DNA from 3 places in the Sporosarcina sp. AD_1 genome. Region 2 is predicted to be linked to each of the others. Evidence: riboswitches for the same ligand, from Rfam matches in the RefSeq annotation. Region 2 holds a riboswitch; each other region holds the start of a gene.
What was found. Region 2 has a riboswitch for thiamine pyrophosphate ahead of tenA (thiaminase II). Riboswitches for the same ligand answer to the same signal wherever they lie in the genome.
Positions count from the first base shown of each region.

Region 1 (4,905 bases), on a different contig from region 2:
CGCTCGTATATTCTCCGTACCTCTCGATTCAGCCGTACAACCACTCGTATATTTCCCATACCGCTCGATTATTCAAAAGACCGCTCGTAAGTGGACCCGAACCTCTCGTATATCCTCGCCAACCGCTCGTATGCTTCCCCTAACCGCACGACTAACCGAGAATACAATCGAACTCCATGCACAAAATAAAAAAGACCGAACGAAGTCGGTCTTTTCCAATTACAATTGAGTTAGAATAATCGGTTCATCTTTTGTGACGATGATGGTATGTTCGATTTGGGCGACGAGTGATTTGTCTGGTGTGGCGAATGTCCAGCCGTCGCTTAATTCGACGATATGCTCTGCTTTTTCCGAGATGAAAGGTTCTACGGCGAGGACCATTCCTTCTTTCATCAAGGTTTTGTCCCATGCATCATAGTAGTTCAGAATATGCTGGGGCTCTTCGTGCAAGGATGTGCCGATTCCGTGGCCAGTCAAGTTTTTAATGACGGTGAGGCCGTGTTCTTTTGCTTCACGCTCGACAGCTTTTCCGATTTGATTTAGACGGGAGCCGGCTTTGACTTTTGTCATGGCGCGATCGAATGAAGTTTTGGCGACGTCGCATAGTTTTTGTTTTCTTTCATCCGGGGTGCCGACTACGAAGGAAATGCCGGTGTCAGCAAAGTAGCCGCCGTATGAGCCGGATACGTCGATGTTGACGAGGTCGCCGTCTTGGATCACTTTGGAGCCTGGAATGCCGTGCGCCACTTCATGGTTGACGCTGATGCATGTGTACCCAGGGAAATCGTATTGGTCGATTGGAGCTGAGACGGCCCCTTTTTCTTGGAACAGGCGTCCGCCAAGTTCGTCCAGTTCTTTTGTAGTAATGCCAGGGACAGCTGCTTCTTTCATGGCTTCCCGTATTTCAGCGACAATGCGCCCTATTTTTTTCAACGCTTCTATTTCTTCATTTGTTTTAACTATCATCGTTTCCAAGTCCTTTCTTCCGCCTTACTTTTCCATCCACTACTATATCATACGATTGGAGTTCGCAAAGCGATGATGCTTTTTTTATTGTATGCAAAGGGGGCTGTCTTATCTCAGCACCTTTACCCCTTGGTATACATTCCAAACGATGATAACGAGTGACAGGACGCCGTAAACAGCCATGAAGAGGAAAGGAACCAGGCTCCAGAAATCGAATTGGCCGGTCATTAAGCTGGTCATTCGATTCTCAAAGGAGACGAGAGAAAGAGACAGAATGACGAACCCTGCGATCAGGACGACAACAGGTGCCAAATGGGAAATCAATGAACGTTTGGCGTGTGTTTTCACTTCACGTTCGTTTGTAATAAAGTAGACGATGACAGGCAGTAGAAGTGGTGCGAAAAAAATACTGAAATAGCATAGAGCGGAAAGAATTTTATTATTGTCCATTGAAATACCTCCGTTAACAGAAGACTTAGATAATAAACGCTTCTTCTAATCATCTTGTTTATAAGTCATTTATCATATACAATGATATCGACAATTGAATTACAAGACCACAAGGGGGGCCGTTTGGCTGAGAGTGGACATTTTGTCCTGACCCTTCGAACCTGTAAGTTCATACTTGCGTAGGGATGTGGATGGAAACTGACATGATTTGATGTCTCGGTTCTATCCGGGATGTCTTTTTTTTGTCTTCCCGTATCCCTCCAAAACTAGGAGGAGGAGAAGTAGATTGGATCGTAAACGTCTACAATTATTGTTGGAAGTTGCAATACTTGGAGCACTTTCTTTTGTGCTCGACAATCTTACATTATTTAAGATGCCCCAAGGAGGTTCTGTGACTCTTTCCATGCTGCCGGTCATCATCATGGCGTATCGTTGGGGGATAGCTGGAGGAATGTTAACGGGTCTATTGACTGGCATTCTGCAAGCAGCTATAGGAGGGTATGTCATCCACCCAGTCCAAGCCTTTCTTGACTACTTTGGTGCTTATACTTTCGTCGGGCTTGCTGGGGTCACATTTGGGTGGCTCAATAAAAGCAGGAAGGCCGGAAATAAAGGCTCCATGGCTGCTGCAATCATTGTAGGAACCGTCCTGGGAGGTCTTCTTCGATATATGGCACATGTGATCGGTGGAGTCGTATTCTTTTCCGAATACGCCGGTGATCAGCCTGTCTGGATATATTCACTTGTATATAATGGTTGGTACATGATCCCATCCATTATCATCTGTGCCACGGCTGCTGTATTATTGTTCACAACTGCACCGCGCCTCATACAACGCACATAGAAAAAATGCCGCTCTTCTACAAAGGAAGAGTGGCATTTTTATTCCCTTTTCATCTCTCTGACAAACAGGAAGCTTGCTGCCAGCACGGCCGTCAAGAAAATGGCGGCTGCTGAAACGAACAATTCCTCCGTCCCATTTTTTACAGCAATTCCGATGAAACTCCAAATGAAGATCAGATTACATACATAATCTCTGTGGTGGTACATAAAATGTAACGCGCCAGCTGTTGCCACCGTCATGTAAATAACCGTCCAGAGGGGGTCGCTTAAACCCCAGCCGCTCCATTCATGAAGCATTAGCAAATAGCTAAGATTGGTAATCCATCCGAATGAAGCCCAGGCAAGGAACGCGGCAATCGGTACGCGGCCGGTTATTGTGTTCTCTCGTTTCGGGTACGTGAAGTAGAGGAGCAATAACAGGGCCACCAACATGCTTTTGGCAAGAAGCGCCCAGCTAAACAGTTCGAAATGCCATAACAAGATCCAAGCGATTTGAGAAGCGCATGCGGAAGTGAAAAGTACAGTTCTTCTTACTCTCAGACGTTTATCGGAAGTCCCTTTGAAGATCCAGTAAAAGAGCAGCCCGTAAATGACGCCCCATATGATGAAGACATAGTTAGCCGGAATAAAAAGAACGGGGATCCGATTGGTAATTTCAGTTGTTGTACTGCCATTGATGGAGACGAAGTTCCCGATAATAGTCAATAGGATGAGTGCAAGCAGGGAAAGCGCCATAATAAGTGATTTTGCCATACGTAATCCTCCTATCCCTAAGTATACAGAGGAATGAGCAGAAGTGCTCGTGAAAGTATGAAAATTCCTTAACAAATCGTTTATTTCGATTCCCGAATATTCATGGTATAATAAAACCGGAATTGTTGAAAAAATAACTAAATGATTTGGGGGAAATGACGTTGACTAAATTAGCATATTCTCAAGTATGGGATTTAGATGTGTTTTTCAAGGGGGGCAGTGAATCGGAAGAACTTCGCTCGCATTTGGACGAAGCATCGAATAAAATAAGTGTACTGGAAAAAAGCATTGAGGCTTTCCAGACACCGACTTCAAAAGAAGATGCCGGTCGGGTTCTGCAACTGCTTGAAGAGGTAAAAGACACCACATTGCATTTGAGACAAGCGGGAGCTGTTATCGGATGTTTCCTCGCAGCTGACACGACAGACAAGAAAGCGCTTGTCCTGCAGGCAGAAACTATGTCGTTAAGCGCACGTTTTGCTACGGCTGATCTTGGGCTGCAACAAAAGTTAGCTCAGACGGAAACTGACGTATGGGAGCAATTGCTGCAGACGGACCAATTGAAAGACTTCACATTCATCCTCAGTGAATGGAGAGAAGAAGTGAAGATGAAGCTGTCTCAAGAAGAGGAAAGCCTGATTACAGCTTTGAGCGTGGACGGCTACCACGGATGGGGTCAGTTTTACAATCAATTAATCGGTGATATTAAGGTTAAGCTGAAGGTGGATGGTGAAGAGAAGATCCTTTCAGTTGGACAAGCAAACAATTTAAGCTCTCATGAGGAGCGTGCTGTCCGGAAGACTTCATTTGAAGCTTTAGAGGATATTTGGACAGAAAAAGAGGACTTCTTTGCTACGACGTTGAATCATTTAGCAGGCTTCCGCCTTGCCACCTATAAAAAACGTGGATGGGATTCTGTCTTGATGGAACCATTGATGCGTAACCGCATGAGCCAGGATACACTTGATGCAATGTGGGGCGCCATCAGTGCGAATAAAGGTCCGTTCGTAGATTATTTAAACCGGAAAGCTGAATTGCTTGGAACCGACAAAATGGACTGGTTCGACTTAGATGCGCCTGTCACTTCTTCTACAAAGAAAATGGAGTACCAGGAAGGCGCGGAATTTATTCTAAAGCATTTTGGCGCATTTGGTCCTGAGCTGGAAGCTTTTGCGCGCAAAGCATTTGAAGATAGCTGGATTGAAGCAGAGGATCGTCCGAATAAACGTCCTGGCGGTTTCTGTACAGGTATGCCGATTTCTGAACAATCCCGGATTTTCATGACGTACAGCGGGTCCATGTCGAATGTAGCGACACTGGCCCACGAGCTTGGGCATGCATTCCATTCGTACGCACTTCGACCGGTCCATCCACTGAACCGCCAATATGCGATGGGCGTGGCCGAAACGGCTTCTACGTTCGCCGAGATGATTGTAGCCGATGCATCGGTGAAGGCTGCAGAAAATACAGAAGAAAAGATCGCATTGCTCGAGGATAAAATCCAGCGCAGTGTCGCATTTTTCATGAATATCCATGCTCGTTTCCTATTTGAAACAAGATTTTATGAGGAGCGCAAGAATGGTGTTGTACCGGCTTCCAGATTGAACCAATTGATGTCAGAAGCACAGGAGGAAGCATATGGCGGTGCACTAAGCACGACGCATCCTCATTTCTGGGCATCTAAGCTTCATTTCTATATTACAGGAACGCCGTTCTATAACTTCCCTTATACATTCGGCTATCTGTTCTCGTTGAGCATTTATGCGAAGGCGCTGGCAGAGGGGGAAGGATTTGAACAGAAGTATATTGCATTATTGCGTGACACAGCAGTCATGTCTGTTGAGGATCTTGCTATGAAACACCTTGGCGAGGATATTACAAAGCAGGAATTCT
Region 1 is NZ_JBPVIR010000014.1:10,426-15,330, forward strand. It holds gene map (type I methionyl aminopeptidase) at 220-966, opposite strand; gene ACSW3C_RS19125 (magnetosome magnetite crystal formation protein family) at 1,075-1,416, opposite strand; TPP riboswitch at 1,519-1,619, shown strand; gene thiT (energy-coupled thiamine transporter ThiT) at 1,703-2,260, shown strand; gene ACSW3C_RS19135 (tryptophan-rich sensory protein) at 2,299-3,012, opposite strand; gene ACSW3C_RS19140 (M3 family oligoendopeptidase) at 3,174-4,905, shown strand, end outside.
Region 1: another riboswitch for thiamine pyrophosphate. It lies ahead of thiT (energy-coupled thiamine transporter ThiT); the one in region 2 lies ahead of tenA (thiaminase II).

Region 2 (4,905 bases):
ATGTCGCATTCTATTGGCTGAACTGCATGGACACCAAGTGTATTTTGGGCAGTAACTGCGGTCAATACGGACGTTCCGAATGTACCGAGCTCTTGGAATGTCTTTACATCTGCTTGAATCCCAGCACCGCCGCCACTATCGGAACCGGCAATTGTCAATGAAACAGGTATCATCTTCGTACCCCCTCCAGCTGGATTTGTGAGGAATCAATCAAAGATCCGTCCAATGAATGGAGAGCGTTCAACAAATGGATCGAAAAATCCCCTGGACCTTCCGCCCTGGCTGCGGCCCATTCGCCTGCCTTTTTATAAAAGGCGAGAGCTGAAGCTACGGCATTCTTCGCATCGGCAGGTGCTGATGCCAAAAATGCAGCACATACCGCGCTTAGCAGACAGCCCGCCCCTGTAATTCGTGTCATAAGTGGATGGCCGCCGGTAATTCGCATAATTGTTTCGCCATCGGTCACAACATCCACCTCACCAGTTACTGCCACAAGGCAGCGATGCTGTTGAGCCAATTTCTGTGCAACGGCGGCAATGTCAGCTGAACCTGATCCGGCATCCACTCCTTTTGCAGTCCATTCGACATTTGCCAGAGCGGCAATCTCGCCGGCGTTTCCTCGAATCAACATAACATCAAGAGTCTGCAACAATCTCTCAACTGCTCGTTTGCGAAACGGCGTAGCACCGGCACCGACGGGATCGACAATGACTGGTTTTCCATGTTTATTCGCGCTTTTGCCTGCCTCGATCATGGCCTCCAACTTACTCGCATCGAGCGTTCCAATGTTCAATAAAGTACAAGAGGAGAGGGCGGCAATATCAGCCGCTTCCTCGAAAGCATCCGCCATGATGGGCGAAGCGCCGAGTGCAAGCAAACCATTTGCTTGGAAATTAGCGACTACGATGTTCGTCATACAATGGATGAGTGGATTGTCCGCGCGCAGTTTATAAACGAAATTCACTTCACGGCTCATCTGAGAATCACATCTTCTTCTGCAGTAGCCCACTGTTCTTTTGTCCAAGCCATCTCCCAAAATTGCCATTCATAATGGCTGCTTTTAATAAAATGGGCTTTCACTTCTTCACGCCTTGCCGGAGACAGCGACTCCGTCAGTTGATTCAAGCGCGTGATTTGTTCAGTTGTGGCCGCTTCAAACCATTCCGAGCTATAGGTAGCAATCCATTTGTCATAGATTGGATGATTGGGCTTGGCGTCTTTCAAACGCTCTCCAATTTCATAATAAAGCCAGTAACAAGGAAGCAAAGCAGAAAGTGTCGCAGCGAGATCCCCTTCCATTGCAGCTCTGTATAAATGCGAAGTATACGCATACGCCGCAGGAGCCGGCTTGAATTCCGCCAAATCTCGTTCTGTCACACCGAGCAGGTCGAAAAATCCTTCATGCAATGAGATTTCCGCTCCGCAAGTCTCCTCCGCATGCTGTGCGAAACGTTTAACAGTCGGAAGGTCTTGAGCCTGTACGGCCGCCAGCGCATGCACTTTCGCGAAATGCGTTAAGTAATAGGAATCCTGCAATACGTAATAGCGAAACACGTCTTCCGGCAATGTTCCTTCAGCAAGACTTCGAACGAAAGGGTGTTCAAAGCTCGCTTCCCAAATGGCGTCACATTCTTTCCGTACCTCTTCACAAAATGTCATCTCCAACCACTCCTTTGTCTTGTTGGAAAACCAAAAAAGCCGCCTTCATTCAACACAACGTTGAAGAAAGCGGCTCGCAAATCAGGCGGAATATCCCCTAGGAAGACGTGCGAATCCACTTCCCTCCGCTGGTATGATCCAGATCAGGTTCAAAGGGTCCATGTATTCATACACGTCTCAGTCTTTCACAAAGACTCCCCTAGTGGTCTATCCTTTTTAGTTTTCACCATCACTATAACACAGTTTCCAAGTTTATCAAGCAGGGAAGAGGAACCAGTTATGTAGCGCTCGGTTTTCCCGTATCCGAACTAACACAGAGAAATACAACGTCCGCATCGCTCCGGTTATACCAGTAATGCGATTCCTGAGCACTGTAAAATAACGACTCTCCTTTAGTCAGCTCATGCTGGTTTCCCGCAACTTCGACTGAGAGAATGCCATCCAGTACATATACAAATTCCTGTCCAGAGTGGATAATCGGCTGCCCGCCATCTTCGCCAGGTTCGAGCGTCACACGCATCGGCATGAAATCCAGCGAATCCAATCCAGGCGCCAAGTTTTGATAATGGATGCCAGACGTGGCAATCCGGTCAATCATCAAGGATCCGCCGGGCTGTTCAGGCGCCTCCTCGTCAAAAAAATGGCCGGGACTGACATGGAGGACCATCGCAATTTTCTTTAACGATTCAAGTGTAGCTGACGATTTACCCCGTTCCAGCTGGGATAGGAAACTGATCGAGAAGCCGGTTGCATCCGCGATTTCCTTCAGCGTCAGCTCTCTTTGTTTCCTGATGGATCTGATCTTTAGACCCAGTTCCTTTGACATCCAAGTCGCATCCTTTTTTCAGAAATTAATTTCAAATAAAAATTCGATATTGACAGACTACTATTTGTTGATTAACATTATAACAAAATTGAAGTGACACTTCAATTTACAGTAACTTAGGGGGTAAGTGTATGGAGAAAAGGGATATGAGAAGGGTATTAATTGCAAGTTTAGTTGGAAGCTCCATCGAATGGTTCGATTATTTCCTTTACGGTACCGTGGCGGCTCTTGTCTTTAATACGATGTTTTTCGTTTCGGAAGATCCGTCGATCGGTTTAATACTAGCGTATGCCTCATTTGCATTGTCGTTTTTCATTCGTCCGCTTGGGGGAGTCATTTTTAGTCATATCGGGGATAAAATCGGACGCAAGAAAACGCTTGTTTTGACTTTAAGCCTCATGGGGATTGCGACATTTGGAATGGGGCTGCTGCCTACCTATTACGCGATCGGCATTTGGGCACCGATTCTATTGATCACCTTGCGGCTTATTCAAGGGCTGGGCATCGGGGGCGAGTGGGGAGGCGCCATGTTGCTCGCTGTTGAATATGCACCGAAGGAGAAGCGCGGTTTCTTTGGTTCCGTTCCGCAAATGGGCGTCACAATTGGAATGGTACTTGGAACGTTCGCTTTGTCTATAATGACTTTGCTTCCGGAAGAAGCCTTCATGAGCTGGGGATGGCGTGTGCCGTTCCTATTAAGTTCCTTGCTCGTCTTGTTTGGTCTTTGGATCCGCAAAGGCATTGAGGAAACGCCTTCATTCCGGGAAGTGAAAGCAAAGGGATCCATTCCAAAGGTGCCGGTTGTCGATACATTTAAATACCATTGGCGTGAAGTTCTAATAGCCATCGGAGCAAAAGTTGTCGAGACGGCGCCGTTTTATATTTTCGGGACATTCGTCGTTTCTTACGCAACGCAGCATGTAGGGCATTCGAACAATGAAGTGCTTATGGCTGTCATGGTCGCAACGATTATTACAACGATCTTGATTCCAATTATGGGACGCCTATCTGATAAGGTTGGCAGAAAACCGCTATATGTGTACGGAACGATTGCGATGGGACTCTATGCGTTTCCGTATTTCTGGATGCTGCATCAAGGTTCGAACCTGATGATGTTCATTGCGACAATCGTTGGACTTGGCATCATCTGGTCGCCGATTACGGCTGTACTCGGAACGATGTTTTCGGAAATCTTTTCAGCTGAAGTCAGATATACGGGCATTTCACTTGGGTATCAAATTGGAGCAGCATTAGCAGGGGGGACAGCGCCTTTGATTGCTACAGCATTGCTACTGAAGTTCAATAATTCGTATGTCCCGGTTGCTTTATATATCATTTTTACGGCCGGCCTATCACTGCTTGCCATTTGGGCGGTTCGTGACCGGAGAGACCAGCACTTAGACGACATAACAGCAGTTCCTGCGGAAAAGACAACGATTGGCAATAAAGAGTTCAGCTAAGAAAAAGAAAGAGGGATCATATGATTACAATGAATGAAGCGCAAATAATGGAAATGTACGGCATGAAAGACGCCGTGCGAGATGTAGCAGATGTGCTCCATTCACTTGCGGCCGGAAAGGTGGAAAACCCGCCACGGACAGTCATTGAGTTCCCCGGGCAAGATGCTTCCATTCTTTATATGCCTTGTGCAGATTTGGCCGAAGGCATCGCGACAAATAAAACTGTGTCCATTTTCCCGGGAAATCCCAAAACGAATGGCATGCCAACGACCCAAGGGGTAATTTTAGTCACGAATGCCACGGATGGCCGGCATCTCGCTCTCTTGAATGCTTCCTATTTAACGAGGTTGCGGACCGGTGCTATGAGCGCGCTGGCCACAGAACGTTTGGCAAAAACGAATGCTACTGTCCTCTGTGCAATCGGAACCGGGGGAATGGCGTATGAGCAAGTTCTAGGAGTGCTTGCAGTTCGTCCCATCAAGGAAATCCTGCTCGTCAATCCGACGGAATCAAAAGCAATGGCATTTGCAGAACGGCTACGAACGGAAGGCAGAGTAGGAGAAGACGTTCAAATTGAAGTGGTGAAAGACGTCGATTCTGCTGTTCGACGTGCGGATATTATTAACTGTGCAACCCGGTCAGCGACACCGGTATTCAGCGGGGAAGCCATACAGCCCGGAACCCATGTGAACGGAGTGGGCTCCTATTTGCCTCATATGCGGGAAGTCGATCAAACCTTTATTTTTAACTGCTCTAAAATCGTAGTGGATGATTTGCATGGCGTGAAAGAAGAGGCGGGCGAACTGATTCACGCCGCCGAGCAGACAGACTGGTCATTCGACAATGTGCATGGAGAACTCGTCAACCTTGTCACAGGGCAAATCAAAGGACGCGATCACGAGGAGGAAATCACTTTCTTCAAATGTGTGGGTGCAGCCTATTTTGACCTTGCTGTTGCGA
Region 2 is NZ_JBPVIR010000005.1:312,003-316,907, reverse strand. It holds gene thiD (bifunctional hydroxymethylpyrimidine kinase/phosphomethylpyrimidine kinase) at 1-173, opposite strand, end outside; gene thiM (hydroxyethylthiazole kinase) at 170-1,045, opposite strand; gene tenA (thiaminase II) at 973-1,659, opposite strand; TPP riboswitch at 1,763-1,870, opposite strand; gene ACSW3C_RS12100 (helix-turn-helix domain-containing protein) at 1,937-2,485, opposite strand; gene ACSW3C_RS12095 (MFS transporter) at 2,617-3,945, shown strand; gene ACSW3C_RS12090 (ornithine cyclodeaminase family protein) at 3,966-4,905, shown strand, end outside.

Region 3 (4,905 bases), on a different contig from region 2:
CTTTGTTTTTTGATGACTTTATTATTTAACAATGATGGCAGCATTCTAATTACGACACCGATTTTAATATTACTGTTACGAAATCTAAGACTGAAACTCCATCAACAGGTGCCCTATCTATTAAGCGGCGCACTTATTGCCACAGCGTCAAGTGCTCCCATCGGGGTCAGTAATATAGTTAATTTAATTGCGCTAAATATTGTTGAGATGTCGTTATGGCAGCATACCGCATTAATGTTTGTACCTGCGACGGCAGGATTGTTATTTATGTCTTGTTTCATGTTTATTGTCGTTAAGAAAAAAATTCCGACTGAATTACCTAAAGGGTTTTTAGATATTGAAGAATCCTTTTTCACAAAAAAGTTTCACCCATTGAAGGCAAAAACACCGATTGAAACAGCTCGAAAACGGACGAAGTTCATGTTAAAGATATTGCTGTTTGTACTCGTAATAAGAAGTCTGCTTTTCATCGCATCTTATGTACAAATTCCAATTGAGATCGTTGCTGTTTTTGGTTCCACTGTACTTTTGTTATGGAGATGGTTTTATCTCCGCATTAGTCCAAGCGATATCCTGAAAAAGACACCATGGCATATCTTAATTTTTGCTTTTTCAATGTATGTGATCATTTATGGTATGCATAATGTCGGACTGACATCCATGCTCGTCAATTTTTGTAGACCGATTGTCGAACAGGGTTTATTTCAAGCAAGCATCGTTATGGGTGTTTTAGTATCTTTCCTATCGAATTTATTTAACAACCACCCGGCCCTGATGATAGGGACCATTACATTAACCGAGATGGGATTAGATCCCATAACTTTAAAAACTATTTATCTGGCAAATATCATTGGAAGTGATATGGGATCCTTGCTATTGCCAATTGGAACGCTTGCCTCATTAATTTGGATGCATCTTCTACGTAAAAGTAAAATAAAAATTACGTGGAGAGATTATTTAAGCGTCTCCGTAATTGTCATACCACTTACAACGGTCATAACTTTGACTTTGTTATTTCTATGGGTACAGCTGGTATTTCTGTAATTGGGATGCACGGATCCATGGAGCGGATTCAGTATAGTTCTCATACTGTGTAGTTACTACTATATAAATATCCAAACACGAGTAAGAGCTACATTAATGAATTAGGAGAGTACAAATTAGTTTCTGGCGGCTAAAGGGAATACGAATAGGTTTCTGTAAAGACAGACAGTAAAACTAGCTAAGACAAATCGTATATAAAATATGTCGGGTGATTCCTGGCATATCATTCCTCTGCAGTTCATACAGTAACATGTACTGTGGAGGAAGGGGATCGTGCATGCAATATTATTATGGAAATCAAATGCCTTTGCGTTTGCTGGACGAGGCGGAGTTCTGGAAACACCAGGAGGCGGAGCACACCGAAGTTATTCGGGAGGCACTGGATGGACTGGAGCCGGAATATGTGCAAGCCCTAAAAGAGTGGGAACAAGCGTTGACGGAAACTCATCAGCAAGTCGTGAGTTACGTGGAAACGGTCAATCGGATGGGGTATACATTTGAGGAACTCCAAGAGCAAGTAACAGAACTGATAAAATACTGCCTGGACGAGAGCTTAAAGTTTATTGACCTATGCCGAGAAATTGAAGTAAACAGCGCCGCAGCGAAGGATAACCCGTTCGCAAAGACACTCCTCAATCACATTATTCGAGAATCCGAATATTTTGTCGGAATCGCCAGGATTATTTTATATGGAAATCCGTCGGCTTAAAAAGTGTTCTAGAATAGTATTAAGAGAATAATGTTTAACGCACCTGCAAACGTGGAATAGATAATAGGTGGTTTACATGAAGGCAGGTGATAGATATGTCAAAACAATGGAATTTTATCTTTGAAAACAAACTAATTACAGTATATGCCAAAGATAAAGAGCATGCAGAAGAAAAAGCGCGTGCGATATATGAGGATTTACAAAAGAATGCAAGTTAAGAAGCACCGGCCGGGAGGATGGCTGGTGTTTTTTAATTTTATTGGGCGGGGTACCGGGCTGACGCCAGATAATCCGGCTTAACGCTAATAAATCAAAACGAACGCCAATAATTCCAGCTGAACGCCAATAACTCCGTCTGAACGCCAATAAATCAAAATGAACGCCAATATCTCCGTCTGAACGCCAGAAAATCAAAATGAACGCCAATAACTCCGGCTGAACGCCAATAAATCAAAATGAACGCCAATAACTCCAGATGAACGCCAATAAATCAAAATGAACGCCAATAACTCCAGCTGAACGCCAGAAAATCAAAATGAACGCCAATAACTCCAGCTGAACGCCAATAAATCAAAATGAACGCCAATAACTCCGTCTGAACGCCAGAAAATCAAAATGAACGCCAGATAATCCGGCTGAACGCCAGAAAATCAAAATGAACGCCAGATAACCCGGCTGAACGCCAGAAAATCAAAATGAACGCCAGTAAACTAAAACAAATCCTAAGACCCTTCCTATCTATCAAGCCCAACTGCCGGCGTCCAGTCTCACCTCTCTAAATATCAACAACTAGCCGACCCAAATTGTCATTTTCCAGGCGCTCTCCATTAATTCAACAACGAGCACCTCAACAATCCGCCCTGTTTACAATCACTCCCCCATGTACTATACTGATGGCAATCATAAAATTGAACTACATACCGTTTCTGCACTAGGGGTGCCGTTTTTGGCTGAGATGTGAGCGTGGCTCCGATCCCTTATGACCCGATCAGGATAATGCCTGCGTGGGGAAGTGTAGTGACTTTCCCTTTGTTTGCAAATGGACAAGTGGCTACATCTCCTCGGATGTAGTCTCTTTTTTTATGAAAAATTCAGAGGGGGTTTTGACCATGCTATGTGGTACGAGTCCAATTGTCGGATTCCGGTTTTCGCTGTATCCGATGGCAGATGATTTTGTTTCGATTATTAAGGGGGCGCTGGAGGAGACGGATACGTCGGCTGTTTGGATGCATACGGATGATGTGTCCACGGTGATCCGCGGGAAGCAGGCGCATGTTTTCAATGTGGCGAAGGCACTGACACTGCTCGCGGCAAAGAGTGGAAAGCACGTTGCCCTATCCGGCACGTTTTCTGCAGGCTGTCCGGGCGATAGTGCGGGAGATGCCTATTTAGAGGTTGACGATGAATTATTGAATACGGATGACACGAAACAGTATGTGTCCTCCCAGTTTGCTTTGTATCCGATGAATAATCCTTCTTATATGGATATAATTTATCGCGAAGTGGACCGTGCGAAGGAGCAGGGTGTCTTTAATGAGTCGATGCATTACGCAAGCGGCATCCATGGCGATATTCATGAGGTGTTCGCGTTCTATGAAGAAGCCTTTACAAATGCGCGATCTGACCAGCATCGCCATCTTGTCATGACGGTGTCCATGAGCATCAACAGTCCTTCCCATGAAGGAGGACGCTAATATGCTTGCGAAGTGGAAGCTGAAAGAAGTCGTTTTGATGGCTTTGTTTTCTGTCGTGTTTGGTATCGTCTATTTATTGTTTTTGCATGTCGGTAATATTTGGTCTGGCTTTATCGGGCCGATTGCGTATGAATGGATTTTCGGTATTTGGTTCATCGTGTCGATCATTTGTATGTATATTATCCGGAAACCTGGAGCCGCTGTCATTTCGGAAACCATTGCAGCTGCAATCGAGGTGCTCCTTGGGAATGCAGTCGGGCCGCGTTTAATTTTATCCGGACTCATTCAAGGGCTAGGGGCGGAAGCTGCTTTTGCGGCAACTGGCTATAAACGTTTTACGCTGCCTGTTCTTATGTTGGCGGGGGTTGGTTCCTCCATTTTCAGTTTCGCTTATGGCTATCTGCTCGGCGGGTTTTCAGTATTCCAACCGGGTTATATTCTTTTAATGCTCGGTATCCGAATTGCGAGTGGGGCGCTCATTGCCGGTGTCGGCGGGAAGTTTGTCGTGGATGGTTTGCTGGCGACTGGGTCGCTTCGGGGCTATCCGATTGCACGGGCTGTGAAGGGTGACGCGCGTGCATGATGTCATTGCGTTTCAATCGGTCTCTTTTCGGTATCCGGATGAAACGGCGTGGTTAGTCGAAGACCTTTCGTTTTCCATTCAGGCAGGGGAGCGGGTTGTCCTCACGGGACCGAGCGGTTGCGGTAAATCAACGATCCTCTATGTAATCAACCGGCTGTATCCGGAAAACTGCGATGGGAAATTGAAAGGCCGTGTCTTGATATTCGGAAAGGACGCCCATGAATATGTCCCGGGCGAGGTAAATCGCCGAATTGCGACGGTCTTCCAAGACCCTGACTCCCAATTTTGCATGCGCACAGTCGAAGAGGAGCTGGCGTTCACTCTCGAAAACTTGCGGACGCCGCGATCTGAAATGGATGGGAAAATAGAAGACGTTTTGCGATTAACCGGGCTGACTGATTTTCGTCATGCGGTTATCCAGCAATTATCAGGCGGGGAAAAGCAACAGATTGCGCTCGCTTGTGCTTTGATCATGGAACCTGAAATCCTGTTGCTCGATGAACCACTCTCTCATTTGGATCCGATCTCTGCCCAGTCCTTTGTCTGTTTGCTTGACCGATTGCAGCAGGAACGCGGATTTACTGTTGTGGCAATTGAGCATCGCTTGGATTTATGGGAACGATTTTTTAATCGGGAAATCGTGCTGCAAGGACAGCAGCAACTAAGCGAAATAAAAAAGCGTACACCTTCTATTCGAAAGGAATGTGCTTTGCGGGTAGAGAAACTGTGCACGTCTACCTTTCTCCAGCAAGCTTCTTTTACACTTCAAAAGGGAGAAATAGCTGTACTGGCAGGTGCTAATGGGAGCGGGAAGTCAACGATGCTGAAAGCGCTCGCCGGTTTGATTCCAGCGAAAGGGACGGTCGCTCCGAAGG
Region 3 is NZ_JBPVIR010000010.1:50,026-54,930, reverse strand. It holds gene ACSW3C_RS17595 (arsenic transporter) at 1-1,044, shown strand, start outside; gene ACSW3C_RS17590 (DUF2935 domain-containing protein) at 1,322-1,753, shown strand; gene ACSW3C_RS17585 (hypothetical protein) at 1,889-2,179, opposite strand; gene ACSW3C_RS17580 (hypothetical protein) at 2,364-2,504, opposite strand; TPP riboswitch at 2,677-2,781, shown strand; gene ACSW3C_RS17575 (YkoF family thiamine/hydroxymethylpyrimidine-binding protein) at 2,863-3,447, shown strand; gene ACSW3C_RS17570 (ECF transporter S component) at 3,449-4,030, shown strand; gene ACSW3C_RS17565 (ABC transporter ATP-binding protein) at 4,023-4,905, shown strand, end outside.
Region 3: another riboswitch for thiamine pyrophosphate. It lies ahead of ACSW3C_RS17575 (YkoF family thiamine/hydroxymethylpyrimidine-binding protein); the one in region 2 lies ahead of tenA (thiaminase II).